Roseimicrobium gellanilyticum: one gene and its partner. The protein of the gene in region 1 interacts with the protein of each later gene in a pairwise test. Links are inferred from orthologs where the notes say so. Each region holds a gene or a part of one and is shown on either strand. Other genes may lie near its edges.

Region 1 (8,940 bases):
GCCAGATGCTGCGCGCAGGGCTGGACCGGAAGTCCTTCCTCGTGGCGCTGGGTGGCGGAGTCATCGGTGACCTTGCGGGATTTGCGGCGTCGATCTTCCTGCGCGGCATTCCGTTCATCCAGATCCCCACCACGGTGCTTTCTCAGGTGGACTCCAGCGTCGGTGGGAAGACGGGCGTGAACACTCCGGAAGGGAAGAACCTGTTGGGCACTTTCTGCCAGCCTGGCCTGGTGCTCGCGGATGTGAGCACGCTCAACAGCCTGCCACAACGGGAGTATGCCGAGGGCTTCGCGGAAATCATCAAGCATGCCGCCATCCGTGATCCGCTCATGTTTGAGGCCATCCAGCAAGTGGCAGATGGGGAAGGGGACCTCGCGGATCTCATCCGGCGCAATGTGGCGATCAAGGCGCGCATCGTGGAAGAGGATGAGCACGAGACCACCGGTACACGTGCACTGCTGAACTTCGGCCACACCATCGGCCACGCCATCGAGGCGAGCGCCGGGTATGGTGAGTTGCTCCATGGCGAGGCGATCTCCCTGGGCATGATTGCCGCTGCGAGTCTGTCCTGCCAGCTCTCCGGCCTGCCGCCGGTGGCACGCGGCAAGATTGCGAACCTCATCAAGCGCTTCAACATGCCCAGCCGTCTTCCCGATGGCATGACTGCGGACACCATCCTCGCCTATATGAAGCACGATAAGAAATTCAGCGATGGCAAGATCCGCTTCGTGCTGCTGCGCTCGCTCGGGGATGCTTTCGTGAGCAAGGACGTCACGGAGGAGAACATTGTGAATGCCATCAAGGGACTGCGCTACTAGCGACGCATTGGGCAGCAGTCATGACACGCACGGAAGCTTACCTCGCGCTGAATCTCCTGCCCAAGATCGGGCCGGTGCGTGTGCAGCGTTTGCTCGACTTCTTTGGTTCGCCGGAGCAGGTGCTCGGTGCGAGTGCGAAGGAGATTGTGCGTGTGGAGGGCTTCGGTGAGGAGCTCGCCGGTGCGGTCGCGGACTGGGAGAATCGCATCGATCTCACGCGTGAACTGCGTCGGGTGAATGAAGAAGAACTGACACTGCTCACACGGGAGGATCCTCTCTACCCGCGCCTGCTGCGGCAGATACATGATCCGCCCGTCCTTCTCTATGTGAAGGGGAAGATCACGGAACGCGATGCGAATGCGCTTGGCATCGTGGGCTCACGTCATGCCACGCAGTATGGATTGGCCACGGCGAAGAAATTTTCCTTCCAGCTCGCGTATGCGGGCTACACGGTGATCAGCGGCCTGGCTCGTGGCATCGATACCGCCGCGCACGAAGGCGCGCTGGCGAGCAAGGGGCGAACCATCGCGGTCATTGGCTCCGGTCATGGTGAGCTGTATCCACCAGAGAACAAGGCGCTGGCAGAGCGCATTGCTTCGCAAGGCGCGGTGGTCAGCGAGTTCCCTGTGGACCGCCCTCCAGACAAGCAGACCTTTCCCCTGCGCAATCGCATCGTGAGCGGCTGGAGCACAGGCATCATCGTGGTGGAGGCACCCACACGCAGTGGCTCGCTCATCACCGCGCAACAGGCTGCCGAGCAAGGGCGCACGGTATACGCGGTGCCGGGAAACATTGACCGACCCAGCTCGCATGGCTGCAACAAGCTCATTCAGGAAGGCGCGAAGCTCATCATGGATGGCTCTGAGGTGCTGGATGATTTGATGACGCTCTTCCCCACGCAGCCGAAGGCCCCAGTGACCTCCGAGTCGAAGCCCTCCGCCATGCTAGCGGGAGATGAAGAAAAGGTCTATGCCGTGCTGGGTACGACGGAAACCCACATCAATGACATTGCCGCCAGCACCGGCCTCGCCATGCCGGTGGTCTCCGCCACGCTGATGAAGCTGGAGATGAAGCGCGTGGTCCGTCCACTGCCGGGCAAGTTCTACGTACGGATGGTGTGATGGGAAGTATGAGACAGTGGGTTACCGCTTTTTGAGAACGAATTTGTAGGCTTTGCCGGCGGGCATCGGGGCCTCGACCATGTGCGCAGGATCATCCATGGAATGCTGGTCGCCGGTTGCCCAGATGTATTCCCAGCCGAAGAAGACCCTGAACTTGCCGGCAGGAAGCGTGGACACGCGGAACTTTCCTTCCGCGTCCGTGGGGGAATCTGCGGCGAGGCTGTCCGCGATGTCCACAAAGCTGGTCTGAGTGGGAACCTCCACAGGAGCAAAGTGCAACTTCACCCCCTGAAGTGGAGCGCCATCCAGTCCAACAACCACGCCCTCCACGGCGTTTGCGGACTCCCGCTGCAACCGTAGTGGGGAGGCTGGACCATTCAGCCTGGCAATCAGCGGTGCGATGCCACGAGTGGCCGGCACCGAGAGGTAGTATAGGCCATCGACATCGAAGTTCATGTGGGGAAGCTCAAAGGTGCCATCGGATTTGATCGGCAGATTGGAGCTGGTGATGCGGTGCGCCGGTTCCTTGTAGATCAGGTAGATGTTGCCGCCTTCCATGGGGGTGCCGTCAGGCTGGAGCACAGTGCCGCGAAGAGTGTCCCCATCGGGAAAGGAGATGTCTTTCCGCATCAGGGGAGTCGCTTCATCGACGACAAACTCCGGTGTCGCGGTGATGGATGTATCGTGGCGGATGAGGATGCGGTACCTGGCATTCAGCGAGACGGGAGAGATGAAGAACCGGGAGCCGTGATCCAGGACCTTGAGCAGCTGGCCGGAGTCGTTGTGCACGGTCTGCCACTCTCCGGCCCGGTCCTCGTATTTTAGCAGGATGAGATAGGGGTCGCTGCGTCCCACTTGAAATCCAGGATACATGCGGATGTCGCCACTGATGGCTCCCGCTGGCTCCATGGGGATGTCGATGTGCAGAGGTCCGTCACCAGCCTCGATTTTCTCCCACTTCCGATCAAACCGGTATCCGGTGATGCCGCCGGAGTAGATGTTCAACTGGGTGTTCAATGGGGCGCGGACTCTGCAAATGCCGTCGGTGACCTTGTGGGAGGTGACGGTCGAGTTCTTGATGACCAGGGGTACTTCACCATTGAAGGGAGGGCTGCCTTTCGGCGTGGTGAATACGAGTTCCACTTCGCGTGTGGCCTCAGCCGAGGGAGTCGCTTTCTCGGGTATCGAGAGACATTTCAAGGTCCCGTCTTCGATGCGGAATCGGAGATCCTTCATGCTCGAGGTGAAGTCGGTTTCCCACTCTTTCTCATAGACTCTCAGTTTGAGCTTTCCCGGGGATAGCTGGCGGAACTCGAAGGAGGCAGTGTTCGATGCGTCTGCCTTCACGCTTAGGGGTAAATCGACCGCGCCTCCGCTTGGGCCGAAATCCTGGTCGAGCCGGAGATAGATGTTGGAGTCCTTCCGCATCACCTTTTTCTCCGGGTCTTCAATCGTGCCGGAGAACACAAGTTCGGGTTCGAGTTCGAACTTGAACACACCACTCTCTCCGCCCATCTGCACAAATTTTCTGCCATAGCCGGGGGCTTCAAGGAGAAGGTCGTAGGTGTCATTGGGATGGCAGATATTGAGTGCCAGCTTTCCCTGGGCATCGGAGGGCTCGGCGTTCATCCGGGGCATGATGCCGTAGCCATAACCGTGGTTGAAGGCTCCGTTATCCCGTCTCCGCATCTCGCACAGCACATTCACTCCAGCAATGGGCTGCTGGGTCCGCGCATCTGCCACCGTGCCGACGATGGGGGTGCTCTTGACGAGTGTCAGCGTGACGGGCTTGTCCTTCTCGAAGCGAACGTCCTGAAAGCGATTCCACTGGTAGCCATAAGCGCGGATGTCGAATCGGAAGCTAAGTCCCTCCAGAGTGTTCCCGGGAATGCAGGTGCCTGCTGCGTCAGTGCGTAATGGTCCTTGCCGATAGAAGTCGCATTCAGGAGCGAGGTAAACGGTGCAACTGAGCTCGGCGTCGGGAATGGGTTGTCCATCCTTGTCCACCAGCTTGAGAACGGCGGGGAATCCTCGTTCGATGACGAGCTCGAAAGCACCGTGGTTCTTGTCTGGACCATCAAACGTGGCCTGAGTTATGGCGGGGGCATACCCAGGAGTCCATGAGCCCACATGCATGCGGCTGCCCTTGCCCCTGACGGTTTCTTGCTGACCAACTCTGTTGCCAGAGTAGAAGGACGTGTAGCCCTTGGACCAGGCGGTGAGGCCGATGTCCTCCTTGGGCTTGGATCCGTCGGCGGTGCGCACAGTGCCGGTAGCCTTGATTTCTTGGGGAGCGGCATTGTCCTCGGTAATCTTCAAGGCCTCGCGTTCTTGATTGATGACGGTGATACGCTCCTCTGGTGTGAGGGCGCGGGCGATGCGAGGAACGGCCAGACCGCAGACGACGAAGTAAAGCGCAATGCCCGCCACACTGGTGATGCCGAAGCGCTCGGGGAGAGATGTGAGGCGGCCGTGCTCGCCGAGGCCGAGGATGCGCTGGATGCGATGTTTCAACGATCCCATGCCGGTGGCGGCGAGGGCGAACTGGGCGCCGCGCCACTCCTCCGCGGCGGCGAGGGCGCGCGCATAGGTTTTGCCATCGCCTTTCCATTGCAGCACGAGGTCGTCGCAGGCGAGTTCGCCAGTTTGACGCACGGTGCTGGCGAGGGCGTGCGCGGCGGGGTTGTGGAAGAGAAGTGTCTCCACCACGGTAACCCAGAACTGGAGGAGGGGATCACGACGCTTCAGATGCGCGAGCTCATGCAGCATGAGGGACTCCACTTCCGCGAGGCTGAGCCGTGAGAGTAGCGACGCAGGAAAACAAATCACGGGGCGCAACCAGCCCACGACGAGTGGGACGCCGAGCGCGGGGCACACCAGCACGCGCACATGGCGAAGACCGGCACGATTGGCCCATTCGACGAACTGGGCAAGCCAAGCAGGCTCTGGATCGGTGCCTGTATGTTTCAGTCCTGCAATCCATCTCCAACCAAAGAGAAGACGGATGGTGAGAAGCGTGAGGCCAGCGAGCCACGCGGTGGCAAACCAGATGGGAAGCTGTGCCACCCATGACGTCTTCGAGGCTTCGGCAACAACAAAGGCGTCGGTGGGGCGCGTGGGTGGTGCGGTGGACAGTGGCACCACGGTGACGTCTGATTTCTCAGGGGAGGCCGCGGGAGGTGGGGGTGCAGGTGATTTGGATGCGGCTGGTGCGATGCTGGCGTAGACGTGTTGTGCGGGTTGCGGCTTTTCCGGTTTGCCGACCTGCATCCAGATCATCGTGATCACCGGGACGAGTGCGAGGGCCGTCAGCGTGAGCCACGCCAGCCGGTGCTTCGCAGCGGCGGAGAGATGATGACGTCCCACGGCAAACACAAGTGCCAGCAGCGCCCAGAGGGTGGCGCCCTGCCACAGCGAATGCACCAGCACCCAGCCGAGGTCTTTGAGCCAGGGGGATTGGAGGAAGGTGCTCATGACTTCTTCGTCTTGCTGGCTGGTTTCGCGTCTTCTTCCGCGTCGAGGTTGTCGAGCAGCTTGCGTATTTCCGCGCGTTCCTCCGCGGACACTTTCTTCGTGGAGAGGGCGCCGAGGACGAGCTGGGCGGCGGAGCCTTCGAAGGCCTGCTGCAGGAGTCGTCCCAGCAGGCTGCGTTGTACGCGCTCTTCCGGCATGGCGGCCTGGTAGAGGTGGGTGCGTTCGGATTCGTCGCGGGTGACGAGGCCCTTCTCATGCATCACCTGGAACTGCTTCAGCACGGTGGTGTAGCTTCCTTTCGCGCCCAGATCCTCCCACACCTGACGCACGGAGGCGGAGCCGAGGTTCCAGAGGACACGCAGGAGAGGGAGCTCTGCCTCGGTCGGTTCCGGACGGGAGGGGTTTCGGACTTTGGGAGGGCGCGGCATGATGGAAAGAGTGGTGTACGATATTAATCGTAATGATGCGCAGAGTTGGTGGAATGGTCAACGATAATAATCGTAGATGTGCTGGTCCGTCGCATTTTCCCGGTCGTGATCCTTGATATGACCCCGGTCTTGTCGGACAAAGCGACCTCCTTCCTCATGGCCAAACCTCCGCCTCCGCCCACCTTCAAGGACAAGATTGCCAAAGTCACGGATCGACTCCTGAGCAAGCACGCAAAACAGGCGCTCACGGACCCTGGGATGCAGAAGTGGGGCATCAACAATCTCATGCGTGCGGCGAAGCGCTACAATCGCTGGCGCTATGGGGAACGGGAGAAGAAGCACCAGAAGGCGTACGACAAGAAACTGACTGAGCTGATGGAAGAGCATGGTGGGCCGGGGCACTATCCGCCGAAGATGGTGATGCAGGATGGTTGGGCGATTGATACCTCCATGTCCCTGCCGGGGCTGGACCGCCTGCTGGATGAGGCAGGGCAGGTCGCCCGTGAGCGTGCAGGAAAGTCACACACCGACGTGCAGCAGCCCTACTTCCGCAATCTCATGGTGTATGAGGATGTGATGAAGTATCCCTCGTGGCTGGACTTTGTCACTTCTCCGGATGTGCTCGCGACGGCCATTCACTACCTCAAGACCATCCCGGTGCTTTCCAAGACGCGTCCTCCGGGGATTCGCTTCATGGAGTCCAATCAGAACCTGGACCCGAATCCTCCGGGGCCCTTCTCCGAAAGCCAGCTCTACCACATGGATCTGCATGACCAGCCTCTGGTGTATGTGCTGGTGCTCATTGATGATTGCACGATGGAGTGTGGTCCGTGGCATTTCCTTCCGGCGTCCGTCTCGGATCGCGCCATCAAGGCGCTCGGCTACCAGAAGCGCGGCGTGCGCTACCGCGTGACGGATGAGGAGATGTACTCCGTGATCGATCCGAAGGAGGCGCAGATCTTTGCCTACCCGAAGGGGACGGTGCTCTTCATCGACTCCAGCCGTTGTTTCCACTACGGCAGCCGCCTTTCCTACAAGCCGCGCCTGCAGATGATGTATGCCTACACCTCCGTGACGCGCTGTGACTTCTCCCAGACCTTCATGCCTGCCTTTCCCTATCCGGTGAAGAAGACAGACTCACGGCTGAGGAAGATGGTGCTGAAGTGAAGGGGGGCGGAATACGGGTCGGAGATTTGGAGTGCTGGAGCTAGCTCCAGCTTTCGGGAGCAGAGCTTGCTCTGCGTGAAGTTACTCATGATGCAGAATATGCTGGAGGGTAGCCACCTCAGTTCTGGCTTCACGGCAGCAAGCTGCCTGCAGAAAGCTGGAGCAAGCTCCAGCAGTCCAAGTTTGCCGCTTCCTCCCGCAACATGGCAAGGGCATGGTACCCGACGGCGGGATGACAACGTGCACCATCCTAGCCCTTCCCATCCAGCAGCGCTTCCACGGTCTTCAGGGTTTCATCCGCGTTCAGGATCTCCACATGGCCGTGGATGAAATGTCTCCAGGACTTCGCTGCCTGTTTCACGCGCAGGTCGGTTTCACTCTGGACGGTGACCACACCGTCATTTTCACCCCTGAGATAAAATGGACCACCCTTGATGGACCCATAGATCAGGTGATGGGTGGTGCCCTTGGGCAAGGGGGTGTTGTACATCTTCACAAGGTAGTCGCTGTTGGGGGCGACATCGATCCATGAGGGCACTGGCTTTTTCAGGTGGCGGATGCCTGCCTCCGCGGCCTTGTGCCCGCCCCAGGGTGTGGAGATGCTGATGAACTCCGGGATGAAGTTGACGCCCTCCTCCGCCACGGCCTCGGTGATGGCGGGTCGCGAGACGAGGCCTCCCATGCTGTGAGCCACCACATGGCACCTGGAGAATCCATGGCGCTTCTTCAGCCCGCGGAGGCCCTGAGCCAGCACATTGGAAACACGGCCCAGCCTCATGCCGCTGGGATAGTGGTAGAACCAGAGCTGGTACTTCGTGCGGTCAAAGTTGTTGATGAAGTAGTGCCAGTCCTGCGGGCTGCCGCCGATGCCATAGACAAAAACGACCGGGATGCGCCTGGGGTCGTAGGGCTCGGTGAAGTAGATGCCGAGGGTGTTCGTGGTGAGGAAATCAAGGGGACGCCAGAGACCGCTGCCGCCGGTGTCCGGGGCAAAGCGTGCCTCATTCAACGAGGCAACGTCTCCCAGTGCCACATTCACCTTTCCACCCAGCTCCAGATTCTCCTTTGGTCGCTCAATGGCGGTACCCTTGGGCAGACCGTGGTCGCGTGTCAGGGCGACGGGGAGGATCTGGCTCACGGTCACGCCATCGGAGAGCGGGCGTGGTGAGATGTCGCGAAGCACTCCCAGCGGCTCACCGGCATCGTACTTGTGATTGTCATTTTCATCCGTGAAGGCGCCGACGCGATAGACCTCTCCCAGCCGCAGGTGAAAGGCGGCCAGCCCGTCTTCACGCACCTCCTGGAATCCTGCCGAGTCCTTGCGCTTGTCCCCGTCCATGCGCCACGCGAGGGCGTAGGTGGGGGCGGGGCCTTTGGGCGCTGGAGTGACCTGGATGGCGATGCCTCCCTGGGCTTCAAGACTCTCCACCTGCTTGCGCAGTCCGAGCAGGGAGCAGGAGGAGAGGAGGCATGCCAGGGAGACGGGGAGCGCGGCGGCGAGACACGGGAGGCGTTTCATAGGGAGTGTGTCGGGGAATCACCAGCACAAGCACAAGCACTGCCACAGCCCGATGGCTGAAGCGTGCTAGTTCATCAGGCTCTCGTACCACATGTCCACGCGCTTCTGCCGGGCGCGCAGTTTCATTTTCCGCTTCTCCTGCTTCTCGTAGTACTTGTCGTTTTTCTCCCTGAGCCTGTGGCTGTACGAGGCGGGGCTTTCATCTTCGTCCGAGGCGCATGAGGCAAGCATGGGCAGGCAGCACAGGGCGAGTGCGGCGCAGAGGAGGGGGCGGAGGCGTTTCATGATTTTCGCAGGGAAAAGAGAAGCACAGGGGTGCCTGAGCCCGCCAGTGCAAATTCGTGAAAATCGCCGGTCAGGGCCATCGGATGGAAGCTTCGCCATGGCGGCTGACGTACCATGGATGATGAGCA
Region 2 (9,007 bases), on another replicon or contig:
CACACCAGGATGTCCAGCTTGCTGAAGCAGGCCTTCGCCTCCTGCACCGCGTTTACGATGCTGTCCAGCGAACGCACATCCAGCTCCAGCGGCAGTACCTTGCGGCCCATGTCCTCGATGCGCTTCTTGATGTCATCCAGCGACTTCAGCGTGCGGCTCGTCAAAACCAGATCCGCACCAGCCTGCGCCAGCGTGAGGGCGAATCGCTCTCCCAAGCCACGCGAAGTTCCGGAAACAAAGGCGACACGATTCGCGAGGGAGAAGGAAGGAGTGTTCATGTTGGGGAAGGAAGAGGGGAAGGACGTTGGCGAAGTCACCCTTGAATGCAAGCGGGGATCGCATGGGACAGTCCCGGAGAGATTTGAAGCTACCGCTTCAAATCACCGTAGCTGATCAACTGGATACCCCTCGCCTTGATCACTTCACGCACCTTCGGACTGGTGAAGGTATCGGTCACCCCCTGCCGGTCCACGGCCACGTTCTCATAGCCGATGTGATGAATCGCCCGCACCTCAGGCACATCCAGACCGGGGTGATCCACAAAGAGGTGGGTCTTCCCTGCCTCCAGGCCTTCGAGCATCTTGATGAAGCTGGCGATCTTCTCTTCAGAGGTCCCTTTCGGCCCCTGATAGCTGACTCGTTTCATTCCCAGGCTTCCAGGTCCAAGAGCAAGCTTGTACTCGCTCGCCAGTCGCTGGGCCATGGCTGAGACCTCGCTGTTGAGTTCCGAACATCCCATGTGATGCGTCACATGGCTGATGCGCGGAATCTTTTTCAGCGCCAGTTCAATCTGGGCGCGAAACTCCTTTTCAATCTCTTCGAGCTTCCACTTGTTCTCCGCGAGCGATCGTCCCGGATAGTTCTTGTTTGGGAAGATCATGGGGAAGAAAAAACCATCCGCATCACGCAGGCTGGGGCACTCGGTGAGAGGCCGCCACTTCACGTTGTCCCACTCGCTGCTCAGGCAAAGATGAATGCCCACATCCACCTCGGGACGCTGCGTGAGCATCGCCACCGCCTCGGGAAACCAGGGTGACGGCACGATGATTTCCACCGAGGTCGCAATGCCCTCTTTGTACGTCTTCAGGATGGCCTCATTGCCCGCATGCGAATACCCCATGTCATCCGCACGGACAATCAGACGCGGCGGTGCAGTTTGAGCATGAGCCACACTCAAGCTCACCGCCACACAAAGGAGCAGAAGGAACGTTTTCATAAGGCGAACGTGTTGACCTGGATGGCGAGGAGCCCAGGCTACGGACTGAAGTTTCACTACAGCCGACCGCATTCGACAAGACCAATAAAAACATAAACACCGCCCGGCATGCGGGCGGTGTCCCCAGCAACGAGGAAATACAAACGAGCTATGCTCGACTACTCACCAGCGGAATCACCTTCACTGCTGCTGCCGCTGCCGCCACTGCTGCGGCCGGTGCTGGTGCCGTTTTTCTCCGCGAGCTTCTCCTTCACGGCGACCTCGACTTCCGCATAGAGGGTGGCGTCACCCTTCAGGGCTTCCTTGCAGGCATCGCGGCCTTGGGCGAGTTGCGTGCCCTTGTAGCTGATCCAGGAGCCACGTTTCTGCAGGATGTCGAACTCGAGCGCCAGATCCAGCAGCGAACCGACACCGCTGATGCCTTCGTTGTACATCAGGTCGAATTCAGCCTCCGTGTAGGGCGGGGCCAGCTTGTTCTTCACGATCTTCACCTTGGTGCGGTTGCCGCTCACGGTACCGTCCGAGGTCTTGATGGCGCCGATGCGGCGGATGTCCACACGCACGCTGGCGTAGAACTTCAGGGCCTTGCCGCCCGGCGTCGTTTCGGGGTTGCCGAACATGATGCCCACCTTCTCACGAATCTGGTTCGTGAAGACGCAGCAGGTGCGCGCCTTGCTGATGATGGCAGTGAGCTTCCTCAGTGCAGCGCTCATGAGGCGGGCCTGTGCGCCCACGGTGGCATCACCGATTTCACCTTCCAGTTCCTGGCGCGTCACGAGGGCGGCCACGGAGTCGATGACGATGACATCCAGGGCATTCGAGCGGACGAGCGTTTCGCAGATGCGCAGGGCTTCTTCACCACTGCTGGGCTGGGAGACGAGGAGTTCTTCCATCTTCACGCCGAGCTTGCGGGCATAGCTGGGGTCGAGGGCGTGTTCCACGTCGATGAAGGCCGCCAGACCGCCAGCCTTCTGAGCTTGGGCGATGACCGTCAATGTCAGGGTCGTCTTACCGGAAGACTCCGGGCCGTACACTTCCACAATGCGGCCGCGGGGGAAGCCACCCACACCGAGGGCCTGGTCGATGAGGAGGTTCCCCGTGGGGATCACCGTGATGTCGACCTTGGAGCTCTCATCCATGCGGAGAATGGCGCCTTCGCCATAATCCTTCTGGATCTGCTGGATCGCCTGGTCGAGGTTCCGGGCTCGCGCCTCCGCAATCTTGTTCTGGGCGGAGGATTCAGAGGAGGGTGCTTCTTTGGGTGCGCGGGCCATGATGTGTCGGATGAATGTTCAGTGGACGAATTCTTTGGAATTTGCCGATGATGTTCGAATGAACAGAAAAGGCAAGGGCAAATTGCAAATATTTACCCCACCTCCGGAAACGTCTGGTCCCGAGAAAGGGGAAAGGCCGAGCATTACCCGAGCTGCCCACGGCTGGCAATGGCAGCCGAGAACTTTTTGGCAGGGGGAGCCACCGCGTGGGACCAGCTACTCCTTCCCCAGGCCCCCCTTCATCGGGTAGCCGTACTGGATGCTGTGGAGAATGTTCTCATGGCCAATGCTCAGTGTGGTGGGCCAGCAGCGCACCTTGAGCTTCCGGGCATTGGTCCGTTCCGGGTCCTGCGCCAGAATCATGGAGAGCTGGTACTGCTCACGTATGCGGGAGATTACCTTCGCATCTTCATCGCCGCAAAGCCCTACCACTACCAGATCGCCATCCGCCTTTTGCATCTCCTCCAACCGCTGCAACTCGCGGATGCACGGTCGGGAGGACGCATTCCAGAAGCAGAGCTTCAGCTCCTTCTTGGAAAAGTCCCGCAGGCGCATCGCATTGCCCTGATCATCCACGAAGTTGATGGGAGGCAGGCTGTTTCCCGGGCGAGTGACCAGTGCGGGAAGCCGATTTCGCGCGGCGGGGGCGGGTACGATCTGCTTGTCCAGCACAGCCGCGAGTTCACCGGGGTCCACGGGACCATCCATGTCCCAGACCCGCTGTCGGTGTGCATTCACAAAATATGTCGCCGGCGTGCCGCTTGCATGGAACACTTCAGACCAGCCTCGGTTCAGATCCTCCACCACTTGAATGTGCACCGGGGACTGGCCTTTCTTCTGGCCAATTTTTTCGTGGGGACCCGCGAGGCCGAGTTTCTCCTCCATTTCGTAGCGTGATACCTTGAGGCTTCCCTGCGGCACCACGACCATGAGCGAAAGAGAAAATTGTTTTTTCTTCATCATGCCCAATGCCTCGTGGATGACCTGCATGGGCTGCTCCGCGCTCCAGTCCATGAAATGCACAAGATGATTGGTGGTCAGTTCACCTCCTGGCCAGTCCGGCACCGAGGCATCGATATGGGCAAAGATGAGATCCTCCAGAATCGCTTCTCCGGTGAAGTCCGGCCAGATGTTGGGGATCTTGAACTCCTTCCAGTGCGCGTCGATGAAAATAGGCGGGAGTTCCACCGGAGCGCACGCCCCGCGGGTGTTATCCGCTCCCCACACATCATCTTCCACCACACCCCTGAGATCCCTCCGGGAGCCATAGATGGTGAGGCACACCGTGGTGCTGCGCGGCAGCGTCCATGCATGAGGAAACATGAAATGTTCTGTCTCCTCCCCGGAGAATTTTGGCATGCCTTCCCACGGCAGGGTCCACAACAGCCCGGATGTGGCGAGGGCCTTCTGGAAGGGCACTTTTTCCCACATGCCCCACTGCAGCTTTTCGATCCGGCCTCCAGGTATCCAGCTATGCAGGGCGGTGTAGCTGTCGCCGCCGTCGGCACTCCCGATGTCCGCGATGGGGGCCATGCGTTTCCCACCGGAGATGGCGCCCCGCACAATGATCCCGCTGCTGTTGACCTCCAGGATCTTGTACGCCACCGCAAGATTCGTGTCGAACCTGCGCAGAGCCACTCCGATGCGTCGGAGCGCTCCTTTGCCGATGCCCGGGGATTCGCCATCCTGGAACAGCTTGGGAACCATCTGCTGCACCGCGGGTAATGATCGATTGCGGGCATCACGCGCGGCTTTCCACGCCTCATCATGGATGCCAAATTCCGTCGGTGCGCCGGTGACATGGAGATCGCCGTCGACAGCCGTGAGAGTGACCATTCCCGAAGCCAGCTGGAAGCGCATCTTCTGGGTCACGACAATATCATAGGAATCTCGAATCGCTCCAAAGGCCACTGATGCCAGGAGCTTGGCATCGATCCTCAGCGTCACGAGTCCGGCACTCCACTCCAGCCGCGCGTCCAGAATTCGCAGCGTGAATTCGGCGACGCTGAAACCAAAAATCAGGACATCCACATTCACCGTGAACCTCACGCTGAAACCGCGCAGTGGCGCCAGCGCAGGTTCGAATTTCCCTCCCACGAACTCCTTGCTCACGGCCAGCGCGAAATCCTGATTCCCCAACCAGGCACTGTTCAGGCTGTCGACGTTTCCCGCAGGCACTCCGTCCGGCGTGAGAGATACCGGCATGGCGAGCACCTGGCTGGAACCGCTGCCCAGTGCCTTGAAGGCTGCAGAGAAGCCAAAGTCACTCGTGACATCCACGAAGTTGGGCCGGAAACGCTCGCGCACCAGCAAGATGATTTCCTTGGTAATGGCAGCCGTTACGACGTGCGCGATCGAGGTTGCTGAGATGAAGGAAATCTTGCTGTCGTCCTCCGAGGGCACGACCTTGAGCGAGTTTCCTTCACGCTTCATTTCGTAACCGATGCGCACCTCTCCGTGAATGCGCTCCGGCAGCAGAGGGCTGGGGCTGTCCGCGAGGTAGCGCGCGCGAATGAAAACATGCACGGTGACCTTGTTCATGTCGCCGTTGGCCAGGCTGATGGACGGGGCGGAAATCTGCACCTCAGCCAACCCCCTCGCCATGCTGCCGGCAGCTTCCGTGGCAGAGGTGGCAGCACTGTGCCAGTTCACAAAATGCTCCATGAGTCCCGCAGCTGTTTCTGGCGGCAGGCCGTTCAAAAAGCTTGAGAGGCCGGAGTCATTCGGGTTGGGAGCGTTTTCGGCGTTTCCCTCCCCACGATTCTGGAACCACACCGCGATCTGCAGCAAGGCAGGGTCAATGTGAAACGGCAGTGGTCCCAGTCGGATTTTGTCCGTGTGGGGAAAGGTGGCCAGCTTGGAGTTGGGGTTTTGCTCCCGTTCCCAGCGATTTTGGTGCATGGTGGCCAGCAACCCATTGATCCGCTGTACGCTGATCTGCAGCGCCGCATCGAACTGTCCCGTAATTGAATTGGCCATGGCGGGTTATACGACCTCGATTTTTTCAACGATGACCAGGGTGTTGTTGAAGGTCCGGAAGCCGCTGCGTTCCATGCTGTCTGCCTGCGCGGTGTTGTCCTGCTGATAGACGGTGCAGCCAGCCACACCGTCTACCACGGGCACCATGCCCGCATTGTCCTTCACGTCGAAAGCAATGAGAAGATCCTGAGCCGGGTCCAGCACGTAGTCGACAGTGCGCACCGTGGGTCCAGTGGCGGACAGGTCGAAATTGGTCTCAATCGTTTTCAGATCCGTGTGAGAGTCAAAATCGTCTCCGCTGCGAGCGGGTTGGGAGACAGTAACTCTTTTGAATCCCAGACCATTGGGAGCGGCGCGAAAGGTGACGCGCAGTCTGTTGCCTCCCGCACGCAGCTGTTCGCTGGGGAAGCGTTGGATGAGACAGTCTCCCACGTTGGATGACTCCCTGGTCGGCGGAGGCGCGGGCGTGGCGGGGAAGACCAGTACAGGGTTTTCTACAGGGGGTGGGGGAGTCGTGGTCTCGACGTTTACTGGCGTCGGAGGTACGAAGATCGAGGTGCCGGAGGTTCCGGCCTCGACCAGTCGACTGGCGATCTGATAGCTGAAATCCGTGGCAGCAGATGGCGTGACGTCCTCGTGCGCCTCTGCGCGGGCAATGTCCGTGTCTACAAAATCCGTGGTAGTGCCAGCTCGGAAGCGGTGAACCACGTTGCGGTTGGCTCTGGAATTGGCGTCATTCGTCCAGGTGAGACGGACCTTGTTCGCCTCAATCGCAACGGCCTTGAGATTTGATGGAGCCAGGAGGGGAATGTCCACCTCCAGTTGATTGGACTTTGCTGCTTCGTCATTCTCTCCATTCAGAGCGATGACAGTGTAGAAATATTTGGCCAGTTCCGGGCGGCCTGTATCAGCATACTGGGTTTGTGTGCTGGGGGCCGTGGAGATCTGTTCGATATCCTCTCCCTCCTCACCGCGTGAGATTTGGTATCTCATCGTTCCCACGGGACCGGCGGTCCAGGTGAGCGTGACGGTGGTGCCGTCAATCGTATGCGTGAGCGTAAGCTCGTGTTTGACGCCAAACTTGCCGCATCCCGCATACCCAAAGAGCAGCACGACAGGGACCAGGATAAAGGGTGCCAGCAGGGCGAGGTAGAACCACTCCATGATACGCGATGGGGGAAAACGCTGTGTGTTCTGGACTCGCACGCATCATTTCAGATGCGCTTATGCGCCGCAAGAAAATATTCCATACCATATTACAATGGCGCAAATGGAGTAACATTTCCGCCACTCACTGAAGGCATGTTCAGTCCGGAAATGCGCGGGCGTTCGAATAAGTAGCCCGGAATTGTTTATCGACGGTCCTACGCACCCAGCATGCTGTTCAACCCGTTGAAGTAGCTGGCAAACCCACTCACGATTCGGTACGCAACGTAAAACACGACGATGACGTAGAAGATGCGTGGCAGCCATTCCGCTGCCCGGTTTTGCGCTTGGGAGGCAAGCTCGGATTCCGCTGCGGCCCAGCGTCCCATTTCGATGTCGAGCGTACCGGTTTCCTCAGCGGTGGCGATGGATTGCATGAAGGTGATGGGAAAGGCCCCTGTACCGCGCATGGAAGGGGTGAGTTGCTCACCCTTTTCCACCTTCGCTGCCGCTTGTTTGCCGGCGTCCTCCAGCACGGCACTCTGCGAGGCATCGCCAGCCAGCCTCAGTGTGTCCGAGATGCGCAGGGCGGCGAGCAGGCAGGTCTGGAACACCTGACAGAAACGGGCCAGCGCCCAATGGCGGCGGACACCGCCCACGAGGGGTATCGAATTCAGCAACCCGTCAATTGCCGTGGACGTCGTTGCAGCTTTCAAGGCCATCTTCGCAGCTATCCCCACTGCCAGGATCAACGTCCAGGCGATGATGAGCCGGTTTAGAAAGTCCGGGAGCAATCCTCCGAGCCCTTTTCCCTGCATGATCCCGCCGAAGTCCGGAACGAAAAGACCGAGGTGCAGGAGGATGAAGGGATAGATGAGCGCTCCAATCGCCTTGTCCCGGCTCCGCTGGCGCAGGTCATAGTAGCTCGCCAGGTGTTCGAAGGAATTCTCCAGCCTGCCTCCCTTTTCTCCGGCTGCGAGCAGGCTGGTTTCAAGGGGACGCGTAGCCCCATTCTTCGCCACAGCCTCCGCCACGCTCAGTCGGGCGGCGAGCCCCTGTTTCAGACCTTCCAGCCAGCTCCGCACCGGTGCTGCAGGGCCCTGCTCCAGGAGGAGATCCACCGAGCGATCCAGGTGCACTCCCGCGCGCAGGAGTTTGCCCATCTCATGAAAAATCTGCGCGCGCTGGCGGTTGGTCATGTGCGGATGGAATCACAACGACCTGGGGAAACCAATCCCAGACTTTGTTGTCCGGGTGGATTTCCGGTTCGGTCTACAGCTTCCGGCGCTCGATGTTCTTGAGTGACTCTGCAATGGAAAAAACGGCAAGCACGACCTCCAGCGCCACACGGGTGATGAGGGCGTAGATGACGAAGAGAATGGGGGCGAAAAAGATCGCCACCACCCCTGCGAAGAGACCGCCACCCTGGCCCACACTGAAGGCGGCAAGCACCCACCTCGCCGCCAGAAGACCGGAAATCACCAGGCCCATGATGTAGAGCCAGCGGGCAATCTTCGGCGTGATGGCCGTGCGGAAGGAGAGGTCCAGCAGGGCATCAAGTATGTCCTTCTTTTCCTCGGGGCGTGCTTCGGAGATTTGGGGATTGGTCTCATCCATGGGGAGCGGCATGAAGAGGTGTTAGGGCACCACGGTCAGGTCAATTGATGAAACGGATGCAGAGAGGGTATTTGTACGAGTTTCCCTTGCTGGCTTCGATGGAGGCAAGGACGGCAAAGACGACCGCAAACACACCCACGGCGATGAGCAGGGGAATGCCGATGCAGAAGAACGCCAGAACCAGCGAAACAAGAGCATAGATGGTGACGGAGATCTGGAAATTCACCGACTCCTTTCCTTCCCGATCCACCAGGGGCATGGTCTCGCGCTTGCTGAGCCAGATCACGAGAGGCCCGATCACATTGCCGAATGGAACCAGGTAGCCGGCGAGGCTGGCGAGGTGGCACCACATGGCCATCTGCCTTTCCTCAGCGCCGGGGAAGTTGGGTGGGGGCTGGGGTGGTGGAGGGAGAGCCTGACCCGAGGGGTAAGAAGGTGGCATGGGCGGCTGGGAACCCGGCTGCGGCGGAGGCGTGGGAGGCGTGTCGTCCATAGCTGCACAGCACCGTAGCGGAAATGCCACCCCGGGGCAAGGGCGGCAGTCCGCCCGGGGGCCACATTTTCCTATGCCGTCGGGCGATCCCGCGCTAGTCTGCGCGCCCTTTTCCAGACACGCTCATGACCTCCGCGCAAATCCGCCAAGCCTTCCTCGACTTCTTCAGGGACAAGCAGCACACCATCGTGCCCTCCTCCAGCCTGATGCCGGATTCGCCGAACCTTCTGTTCACGAATGCAGGGATGAACCAGTTCGTGCCGATTTTCCTGGGTCAGATCG

The links.
Region 2: the proteins of dprA (region 1) and recA interact in binary tests that used the Bacillus subtilis proteins (3 or more experiments, as listed by UniProt). The link is inferred for Roseimicrobium gellanilyticum from one-to-one orthologs.

The regions. Positions count from the first base shown.
Region 1 is NZ_QNRR01000008.1:149,346-158,285, forward strand. The notes cover bases 1-2,888. They hold dprA (DNA-processing protein DprA), read left to right. Parts: upstream 1-838; coding sequence 839-1,939; downstream 1,940-2,888. Other genes in these bases: aroB (3-dehydroquinate synthase), read left to right, coding at 1-818; DES53_RS21005 (M56 family metallopeptidase), read right to left, coding at 1,961-2,888. Outside these bases: more of DES53_RS21005, read right to left, coding at 2,889-5,413; DES53_RS21010 (BlaI/MecI/CopY family transcriptional regulator), read right to left, coding at 5,410-5,841; DES53_RS21015 (phytanoyl-CoA dioxygenase family protein), read left to right, coding at 5,998-7,008; DES53_RS21020 (alpha/beta hydrolase), read right to left, coding at 7,259-8,527; DES53_RS21025 (hypothetical protein), read right to left, coding at 8,594-8,812; DES53_RS21030 (CoA-binding protein), read left to right, coding at 8,910-8,940. UniProt on the Bacillus subtilis protein: Protein that helps load RecA onto ssDNA during transformation. Binds cooperatively to circular ssDNA, is able to bridge different segments of DNA. Favors the loading of RecA onto SsbA- or SsbB-coated ssDNA and formation of RecA-DNA filaments.
Region 2 is NZ_QNRR01000003.1:358,191-367,197, reverse strand. What follows is about bases 433-3,387. They hold recA (recombinase RecA), read right to left. Parts: upstream 2,491-3,387; coding sequence 1,375-2,490; downstream 433-1,374. Other genes in these bases: DES53_RS11460 (TlpA family protein disulfide reductase), read right to left, coding at 2,707-3,387; DES53_RS11470 (polysaccharide deacetylase family protein), read right to left, coding at 433-1,216. Also shown: DES53_RS11475 (SDR family NAD(P)-dependent oxidoreductase), read right to left, coding at 1-278; more of DES53_RS11470, read right to left, coding at 368-432; more of DES53_RS11460, read right to left, coding at 3,388-5,469; DES53_RS11455 (fibronectin type III domain-containing protein), read right to left, coding at 5,476-6,633; DES53_RS11450 (type II secretion system F family protein), read right to left, coding at 6,834-7,814; DES53_RS11445 (DUF4282 domain-containing protein), read right to left, coding at 7,888-8,244; DES53_RS11440 (magnetosome magnetite crystal formation protein family), read right to left, coding at 8,273-8,674; alaS (alanine--tRNA ligase), read left to right, coding at 8,851-9,007. UniProt on the Bacillus subtilis protein: Multifunctional protein involved in homologous recombination, DNA repair and competence.